DNA from 2 places in the Exiguobacterium sp. Helios genome. Region 2 is predicted to be linked to the other one. Evidence: predicted binding sites of a transcription regulator. Region 2 holds the regulator's gene; the other holds the start of a gene.

Region 1 (5,099 bases), 830 kb from region 2:
AGAAATGATGGATGATTTGACACATAAACGTGAGACAAAACAACCACTTGAATACCCTTCTTGCGGGAGTGTCTTTAAACGACCGGAAGGATATTTCGCTGGTAAATTAATTCAGGATAGCGGATTACAGGGTGCACGCATCGGTGGTGCAGAAGTTTCTCAAAAACATGCCGGTTTCATCGTCAACATCCAAGACGCGACAGCGACTGACTACATTTCGCTTATTCGCCACGTGCAGGAAACCGTTCAAGAAAAGTTCGGCATCTTACTTGAACCTGAAGTGAAAATCATCGGAGAAGAAGCTTAATTCTTTTCAAGCACATCAGATCAAAAAAGGGAGCCACCCGACATGTTCATCATGTCCGGTGGCTCCCTTTTTTCTTTCCAATACGCAAAAACCTTTATCAGATTGCCCAGTTTCCGTCACGCATCAGTGGTTCGCGTGTACCATCAGGCAATTCGCCGTCAATTGACATCTGACCTGAACCAATCATGAAATCGACATGTGTCATTGAATCGTTCGCACCTTGTGCGGCTAATTCTTCGTTCGACAAACCTGGTCCATTTTCAAGGCAAGTGGAATAGGCGCGACCAATCGCCAAGTGACATGAAGCATTCTCGTCAAACAACGTATTGTAGAACAAAATACCGGAATCTGAAATCGGTGAGTGATGAGGCACGAGGGCCACTTCTCCGAGATAACGGGCACCTTCATCCAATGAGATGAGTTCGTCAAGCGCTGCTTGTCCCTGTTTCGCTTCAGCTTTAACGATTTTTCCGTCTTCGAACCATAACGTGAATTCATCAATCAGGTTCCCGCTGTAGCTGAGTGGTTTTGTGCTTGACACATGACCGTTGACGCCCGTTTTCTTCGGTAACGTGAAGACTTCTTCCGTCGGCAGGTTGGCGATGAAGTCGACGCCATCCGCATTCGGTCCACCTCCACCGAGCCAGACGTGACGCTCCGGCAATTCAATCGTCAGTTCTGTACCTGGTGCTGAATAATGCAACTTATTGTATTTCTTTTCTGTCAGGAAGGTAGCTTTCGTCCGCAAGTTGGCATCATGTTTCTCCCAAGATACGACCGGATTGTCCTGGTCGACACGTGTCGCTTTCAAGATTGCATCCCATAGGTCTTCTACAGCGTTTTCTGAGTCTGGGAATACCTTTGCCGCCCAAGCATCTGACGGCGCTGCAATGACGCACCAACTGACGTTATCGCTCATGACGAACTTGCGCCAATTTGCCAACGCAACACCAGCGGCTTTGTTCGCTCGTGCAATTCGACTTGATTCCACACCGTTCAATAAATCCGGATCTTCACTGACAACGGACAAGAAGGCTGTTTTTTCCTCTGCCAATTGATCAAAACGGGCTTTTAACCATTCCGGGAACGCATCAAATGAATCTTCCGGTGCATCAAAATAACGGATTTTCGTCATTTCGTCATCTGACCATTGAACGTAGACATTTGAAGCTCCCACTTCATAAGCAACACGCGTGATTTCACGGACTAACGGTGCATTTTCAATCCCCGCCCGAATTTCGAGCTGTTGACCGGCTTGCAGGTTGATTCCTGTACGTACGGCAAGTGCAGCATACTTTTTTAATTGTTCTTGAGTCGGCATTATGTAATCCCCTTTCAACTATTACTCTTATTTTCACGAAATAGTTGCAATTTTGCAAGAAATAAGGCGAAACTAGAGATACAGAAGGAGTGTTGATGATGGAATTTACACCAGGAGATTTTAAATCCGCTTATACCTATTTCCACCGACAAGCATTAACAGCTGTCGGAAATGCGAAAGCACAAGAAGACTTATTAATCCAAGGAGAACTCGGATTAGCCCGGTTGACGACAGACCTTGCCTCTGAGGACGGCTCGGATGTCGAACGCGAAGCAGAACTTGTTCTTTACTTCCAACTCAAACAGTTGCTCGACATGTTACGCGCTTTGTACAACAAACGTTTCGAGATGCAACCGGAACAGGAGCAACTTTTATTGACCGCTGTTCTTTACTTCACGTCCCCGGTCGATGCTTTACCTGACGAAAATATTTTAGGACTGTTTGATGATGCCCAAATCGTCGAGGCTATTTATGAAGAACTGGCCGCAGATGTTGATCGTTTTCAACACCTTGAATGACAACAGGCACTAATGGCAGACATCAAAAAAAGAAGGATCCGATTTTTTCATCGGATCCTTCTTTTTTGCTCTTCAACGCATAGAACTTACCATTTTACGCTTTTTGTTTTGAAGCGATATTGATTGTTGCGGCCTGTTCGTTCGATTGATCTACTTCAAGCTTCGATTTATTGAGCCATGTGTAAACCATTCCCATGAACAGTGCTCCACCGATAATGTTTCCCAACAACGCCGGAACCAGGTTATGAACCGCGCCGGCAAAGGAAATCGCTTCCGGATGCGGGACGACTAAAGCAAGTGAGAACAATGCCATGTTGGCAATGACATGGTCAAAGCCGGATGCAAAGAATACAGCGACCAAAATCATCATCATCATGATTTGTGCGAGTTCATTTTTCATGTTTTTCGGAATGAAAATCGCTAGACAGACCATCCAGTTACAGAAAATGGCTCGTGTAAAGATCTCCCATGTCGTATGATGAATTTTCGTCTCGGAAACAGCAAACAACCAGTTCTCCATTCCAAGTTCCTGAATAATCCCTGTTTGTGAGAAAAGTAAAGCGAAAGCGAGTCCACCGAGACCGTTTCCGATGAAACATAATGTCCATACTTTAAACGTATCCATTTTCGAAGTGAAACCACGCATTGTCGACGTCGTGAAATACATCGTATTTCCGGTAAATAATTCTGCTCCCCCGTACACGATCAAGACAAGCGCGACACCAAACGTTAACCCACCGACCAGTGTCGTAACCGGTGATTCATTTAAATATAAACCGTTGATTGCTTTAAGTGTAAATATGATGGCAAAACCAATGAATACTCCTGCTAACATCGCTCGAACCAAATATTCGAGCGGACGCATCCGTAGCATTTGCGTCGATTTGACAGCTTTTTTCCGTAATCCTTCTAATGCTTCTACTTCATTCATTGTAGAAACCCCGCTTTCTTTTGTTCAACACTTCACAATGTCTGTTCATTTATTATCATACTTCCATCTTATAAGATGTTCAAGTCATGAATAGACACTATTTAGCGTTTTATTAAAAGAAAAGGATGTAACCGATACCATTGTGTCAAGTTTGTGAAAAGTGCTTTTTCTTGGTGAATACAACTACTTTCCAGGAAGGATCCGCAACGATTCTTGGAACTTTTCAAAGAATACCGCCCGCCTGGAATCTACGAGTACATAGTCCTCGACAACGACACGATTAAACCGGTTTGCGGAAGAACTGGCACGTTCAATATCCCGGGGTGTATAGTCTTCAATACGTAGTCTGTCCATATCAAACGTGACATCAGAAAATGAGTCCCGATAATGAATTTGAAGTTCGGATAAATCAGATACACTCAAAAAAAGTGCTAACGTATGATGCATGATCAACTTGGATAAACGACTTTCCAAAAATGAGGCCTTGCCGGATTCGATCATCTTCCCGCTGCTTCCTGTCCAGTCCGCCTGTTCTTTTTCGGTAGGTTTGTATGTCAGCTTGACTGCCGTACCATCCACTGTTACACCGGTCAGCACTTCGGAAAACGGCAACTGCTTGACCAATTCTTCAATCGCAGCGGTATTGGACACTGATGTCCCGACATGACGTGCAATGACATGACCATCTTTAAAACTTTCTTCTTCCGGTGGCTGCTGCTGATTCCAGACGACCCACGAACCTGCCGACAGCCCGATCCCGATACACAGAATGAACAGTATGATTTTTTTCAAAAAAATGCTCTCCTTTCTTAAAACCAGCTGATTTTATTGTTCTTTTTTCAAATCAGGGGTTGAATTAATCTTCATATCAGCGTACTCTTGCAGGCAGATACTTTATGGAGGAGGAGCATGAGATTTCTCATCACTTACAATGAAAACTAAACAGCCTGCAAAGAAAAAACGTACAGAGAAAATCGGTTTTCTCTTGATTGGGACATTGCTGTACTCGTTGTACATCAGTCTTCTCTTGTCGCCAAACGATATCGGATCCGGCGGAATCATGGGAATCACACTTATTGTTCAGGAATTATTCCACACGCCAATTGGTTTGACACAACTTGTCTTAAACATTCCACTTTTTTTACTTGGATTTCGTTTTTTGAGAAAACGTTTTATGTTTTTATCCGGTCTCATCGTCCTGGCTTCATCATTTTTAATTGATTGGATTCCGACGCAAATCGTTCCGGAATCCTTAAATGATCCACTGGTTGCTTCCATCTTTGCCGGCCTCGTCTCTGGTTTAGCGATGGCTTTAATTTTCTTTGGCGGCGCCTCGACAGGCGGACTCGACATCCTCGGAAAATTCTTTTATGCCCGCTTTCACAATTGGCCGCTTCCCCGTATTTTTTTAATGCAGGATTTAGTCATCTATGTACTCGTCTGGTTCGTATTTGATTTGAAGCATGTCATGTATGCGTTAATCATGAGTTTCGTTCGGGCGAAAGCACTTCAGACGGTGTATAGTTTTTACTCCGCTTCTAAACAATGTATCATCATTTGTGAAAAAGCCGATGAAATCAATGAAGTAATCACAAAAGAACTCGGACGTGGCGTAACAATTCTTGATGCACGTGGCGGTTATTCGAAACGGACGAAAAAGATGGTCTATGTCGTCGTCCAGAATAATGAAATTCTCAAACTCCAGGAAATTGTGTCCTCTGTCGAATCAAACGCTTTTGTTACGTTTTCTGAAATTCATACGGTCTTCGGGAACTATAAAGAACACTCCTATTCTTTTTAATCGTCTAACATTCTGTAGCCGCTACACTCGTTGTAGCGGTTTTTTGTGTATAATACGCAAAATCAAAGAAAATGTTCCATATTTTTTTGAATAATCCTTCACTTTTTGGGAAATAGTGGTTAAGCTAATGACATTAAGTTTTGTAGAAAAAGGATGGATTGTATGAATCAACTATGGCGGCACTGTATCATCCTCATCCTGATTGTCAGTCTGTTTGCCTC
Region 2 (5,099 bases):
AAAACAGGACGGCGAGCGCCCAAATCCCGACACAGCTGATTAAAAAGGCCGCTAATGGGGAGACGGCACCGTAATACATGATGATCATCGGATCATTCAGTTCGACGAACGACTGAATCGTCAGCAACGTGCAGATCAGACCGGATAATAAACTGATGAACAGTCCGCTCCATGTCTGAATGACAAGACCGATCATACAGGAAATCAGGATAAACAACGGATAAACGGCATTAAACGCATCCGGACGAATGAAAGCCGAGACGTAGTCCGCATACATCGGAACGAAGTAGAGGACACCGGACAATAGTCCTTGGATCAGATTGATCAGATAACTTTTCGAGCGCATCAGTGGAACGACTCCCACTGTTCCATCAAATCAAGCAAGTCGACATCAATCTGATCGCGTTCTGCCGAAAGGGCGGTCGCTTTCGGAATATCATTAAAGACTTCCGGTTCGCACAACAACTGTTCGATTTCGACCGACCGGTTCTCCAACCGTTCAATTTCTTGTTCGAGCTTCTCCAGCTGTTGTTTCTTTTTGCGCGCTTCTTTTTGCGCCTCTTTATCAATCGTCTTCGTCGAAGCGACTTTGATCGCTTTCGCTTCTTCTGCTTCGAGGCGGGCGATTTCTTCCTTCTCGGCTTTTTTCTCCATATAATACGAGTAGTCACCGAGGTAATCGGTCACGCCGTCTGTACTCATCTCGATGACACGTGTCGCGACGCGGTCGATGAAGTAACGGTCGTGGGAGACGAACAGTAACGTGCCTTCGTAATCGACAAGTGCATTTTCGAGGACCATTTTCGAATCAAGATCCAGGTGGTTCGTCGGCTCATCCAGCACAAGCAGATTCGTTTTCCGTAACTTCAGCTTCGCGAGCGCCAGACGTCCGCGTTCACCGCCCGACAATTCATGGACGAGCTTGAAGACATCATCGCCGCTGAACAGGAACTGCCCGAGAACGGACCGGACTTCCTGTTCGCGCATCAACGGCCATTCGTTCCAAATTTCATCAATGACCCGATTGCGGTCGTTCAGTTCCGCCTGCTCCTGATCGTAGTAGCCAATCGAGACGCCAGTACCGAAACGATAGTCACCGAACAGCGGTTTCAGACGGCCGACAAGCACTTTCAGTAACGTCGACTTGCCGATTCCGTTTGGTCCGACAAGCGCCAGTGATTCCGCACGTTGCAGCCGGAACGTAATGTTTTTCGAGACGGCTTCTTCGTAGCCGACAGCGAGTTGATTGACCTGCAGCACATCATTGCCGCTCTGCTTTTCAATCGGGAATGACAGAACCGTACTGCGTTCGTCACCGTCCGGACGGTCGATCCGGTCGACTTTTTCGAGACGCTTGCGGACACTTTGCGCCCGTTTCGTCGTCGTCGCACGGGCGATGTTACGCTGGATGAAGTCCTGCATCTTCGCGATGTCTTCCTGCTGCTGTTCGAACTGTTTCATTTCCTGTTCGTACAGTGCCGCTTTTTGTTCGAGATACTTCGTATAGTTGCCTGTGAATTTCCGCGACACGTTCCGGGACAATTCATAGACGACGTTGACGACTTGATCGAGGAAATAGCGGTCATGGGAAACGATCAGGACAGCACCACGGTAACCGGACAGGTAGCTTTCGAGCCAGGACAACGTATCGATGTCGAGGTGATTGGTCGGCTCATCGAGAATCAACAGTTCCGGTGCCTGGAGTAACATCTTCGCCAGGGCAAGCCGGGTCCGCTGTCCACCGGAAAGCGTCTGAATCCGGCGGGAATAATCGTCCGGATAAAAACGCATCCCGTGTAAGACAGAGCGGATGTTGGCTTCGAACTGATAGCCGCCGGCTTCCGAGAAGTCGTGTTGCGCTTGATCGTACGTTTTCAGGAGACGGTCATAGGCAGTCGGATCATTTAAAATGTGCTCCATGCCCATTTCGATTTCCATCCGACGAAGCGCCCGTTCCTGATCCTGCAGATGCTCAAAGACGGTCAGCATCTCGTTCCAAATCGATTCGTTCGACTCGAGTCCGCTGTCCTGCGCGAGATAACCAATCCGGACTTCCTTGCTTTTCATGATCTCCCCCGAGTCATGTGACAGCTCCCCGGCGATGATTTTTAAAAGTGTCGATTTTCCGGCACCGTTTCGTCCGACGAGGGCAATCCGGTCCCGTTCCTGTACTTCGAGTTTAATATTGTCTAAAATCGGCTCTACGCCGAATGATTTTGAGAGTTGGTTTACTTGTAAGAGAATCATATCCATCCATCCTTCCACCCTTTAGTCTATCACGAAAAATCCTGCCGAATATAATATTTGTTACTCTATGTGAAGTGGTTTACAATCAAGGAGAGTAGAATTCTTTGCATTGATTTGGGTGCCACGTCAGAACGTGGCCGAAGGGGGAACTGCAGTATGAATGGGCCAGACACAAAAATACCACAAGCAACGGCGAAACGACTGCCGTTATATTATCGTTTTATCCAAAGTCTCTATAACTCCGGCAAGCTGCGCGTCTCGTCAGCAGAGCTCAGCGAAGCGGTCAAAGTCGACTCTGCGACGATCCGTCGTGACTTTTCCTACTTTGGGGCGTTAGGGAAAAAAGGGTACGGTTATAACGTTCAACATTTGTTAACATTTTTCCGAAAGACACTCAACCAAGACGAGGTCACGAATGTCGCCTTAATCGGGGTCGGACATCTCGGAACAGCGTTTGCAAATTATAACTTTTTAAAGAATAATAGTACTCGTATCGTCATCGCGTTTGACGCCGATGAAGACAAGGTCGGAACAACGACGCAGGACGTTCCGATTTATCACGTCTCGGATATGAAAGAACAAATCAAAGCGAACCATGTCGATGTCGCCATCTTGACGGTACCGTCGCAGTTCGCGCAGTCAGTAGCGGATGAGTTAGTTGAGTACGGTGTGACCGGCATTCTGAACTTTACACCGGCCCGGTTGAATGTCCCGGCCCACGTCCGGGTGCATCACATCGATCTGTCAATCGAGCTGCAGTCGCTCGTCTATTTCATGAAGCATTATTCGCAATCAGCTGAAGGAGTGAAATCATAATGGAAAACTTAATCCCGTTAACACTTGGTATTGGACCGGCAAGCATCGCCTTGATCGGTGTCGTCGCCCTCATTATCTTCGGACCGAAGAAATTACCGGAACTCGGCCGCGCGGCCGGTCAAACGTTAAAAGAGTTCAAGAGTGCGACACACGGCATCATGGAAGATGATAAGGATAAAAAGGACGAAATGAAAGAGAAGTGAGTGAATCATGGCGATCGATCAAGAACAGAGTGTGACATCGCACTTAGATGAACTGCGTAAGCGGATCATCTGGTCGCTCATCATCGTGGTAGTCATGTTTATCGCAGCCTTTCCGCTCGTCCGGCCGCTCGTCCGTTTCTTACAGGCCGACTTAAAGGAACTCGGAATCGGTTTAAATGCGTTTAACGTCGTTGATCCGTTGATGTTATATCTGAATCTTGCGTTCATCATCGCAATCGTCTTGGCGTCCCCGTTTTGGATGTACCAGCTTTGGGCGTTCATCCGTCCCGGTCTGCACGACCAAGAACAAAAAGCGACGTTGACGTACATTCCCGTGACGTTTTTCTTATTCCTTGCGGGTGTTTCCTTTTCTTATTTTTGGCTGTTGCCGTTTTTACTGGAAGTATCAACGGAACTCGGACAAGAGCTTGGGATTGAACAGGTCATCGGGGTCGAGAACTATTTCAGTTTCCTGATCCGGTTGACGATTCCGTTTGGTCTGTTGTTCCAGTTACCGGTCGTGACGATGTTTTTGACACGGCTCGGACTCGTAACGCCGTTCTTCATGCGGAAGAATCGGAAGTATGCGTATTTTGCGTTGTTCGTGATCGCGGCGTTGATCTCACCGCCCGACATTACGTCGCATTTGATGATTTCTGTTCCTTTGTTCATCCTCTATGAAATCAGTATCATCATCTCGGCACGGACGTATAAAAAAGTGCTGATCCTGGAGCAACAGGCTGAACTGGAACGACAAGCGGATATGATGCGTGAGCTGAACAAATAACGGAAGATTCTCCTTTGCCGGTAAGGTGAGGGAGATTTTTTTGTAAGCGGTCTAATTTTATATTGAAAAAATGAACAGCAATGGGTATACTCATTATAGAAACACACGGGGGCTTAGCTCAGCTGGGAGAGCGTTTGGCTGGCAGCCAAAAGGTCGTCGGTTCGAGCCCGATAGTCTCCATATTGCTTTACCTGCCGAAACCTTGGGAAACCAAGGTTTTTTTTGTCCTTTTTTATTCACCTGTAAGAAATAGATAAGGGAATATAAGGATTTATTCATTTTGTGATGTAATAAACAAACAAATATTTTTAAAAAGCACCAAATTTAAATTGTATATTAAGCGAAAGTTAATTAAACTAAAAATACAGAATTTTCGTTTAATACGTTTTTGCTCCACATTACATTTTTGGAAAAGAGGAAAAGGAATGAAGAAAAAGAAGATTGCTCTGATGGCGGCTGCCCTCATGACATCTTCCAGCCTAGTTCATGCTGAGGGACACGTGTCATCACAAAAAGTGGATGTACAAAAGCCACAAGCACTCTCACTGAAAAAAGCGGGTCAAGAAAAGTCATACAGTCAAAACGAAAAAGTACGGATTGTCGTCGAGCTCGATCAAAAAGCAGCGATTGAACACGCGCAGGCACAAAATAAGCGTTACAGCACGTTAAGCAACACGGAAAAAATTATTCTTAAGAATCAAATCGTCAACAAACAGAAGGAAGTCAAAGCGGCAATTGCCCAAAAAGACATTTCTGTTTCGTATAAAGAAAGCTTCACGACCGTATTGAACGGGTTCAGCGGGGAAGTCAAATATGGTGAAATCAAGGAACTGAAAAAATTAAGCGGGGTCAAAAACGTACATATCGCACACGAATATGCGCGTCCGGAAGTCGAAAAGGGCGCAACACCAAACATGTTACATAGTAAAGACATGGTCAATGCGAAGCAGACATGGCAGGACTACGGCTATAAAGGGGAAGGAACGATCGTTGCCGTCATCGATACGGGAATCGATCCGACGCACAAGGACATGGTCCTCAGTCCG

What was found. The regulator Rex, encoded in region 2, represses fermentation and respiration genes when NADH is low (regulators of the CRP and FNR family bind a similar motif). The targets are predictions, from matches to a motif close to TTGTGAAATATTTCACAA.
Region 1: a site for Rex is predicted at 3,098-3,115, ahead of HNY42_RS04255 (formate/nitrite transporter family protein). Genes of this name have one in related genera too.

Annotation. Positions count from the first base shown of each region.
Region 1 covers NZ_CP053557.1:821,466-826,564, reverse strand. Annotated here, with positions in the region: gene murB (UDP-N-acetylmuramate dehydrogenase) at 1-307, shown strand, start outside; gene HNY42_RS04265 (aminopeptidase) at 405-1,628, opposite strand; gene HNY42_RS04260 (DUF1232 domain-containing protein) at 1,727-2,146, shown strand; gene HNY42_RS04255 (formate/nitrite transporter family protein) at 2,241-3,077, opposite strand; gene HNY42_RS04250 (hypothetical protein) at 3,261-3,869, opposite strand; gene HNY42_RS04245 (YitT family protein) at 4,009-4,878, shown strand; gene HNY42_RS04240 (CHASE3 domain-containing protein) at 5,041-5,099, shown strand, end outside.
Region 2 covers NZ_CP053557.1:3,029,837-3,034,935, reverse strand. Annotated here, with positions in the region: gene HNY42_RS15640 (hypothetical protein) at 1-346, opposite strand, end outside; gene HNY42_RS15635 (ABC-F family ATP-binding cassette domain-containing protein) at 346-2,247, opposite strand; gene HNY42_RS15630 (redox-sensing transcriptional repressor Rex) at 2,404-3,063, shown strand; gene HNY42_RS15625 (twin-arginine translocase TatA/TatE family subunit) at 3,063-3,266, shown strand; gene tatC (twin-arginine translocase subunit TatC) at 3,274-4,053, shown strand; tRNA gene HNY42_RS15615 (tRNA-Ala) at 4,161-4,233, shown strand; gene HNY42_RS15610 (S8 family serine peptidase) at 4,479-5,099, shown strand, end outside.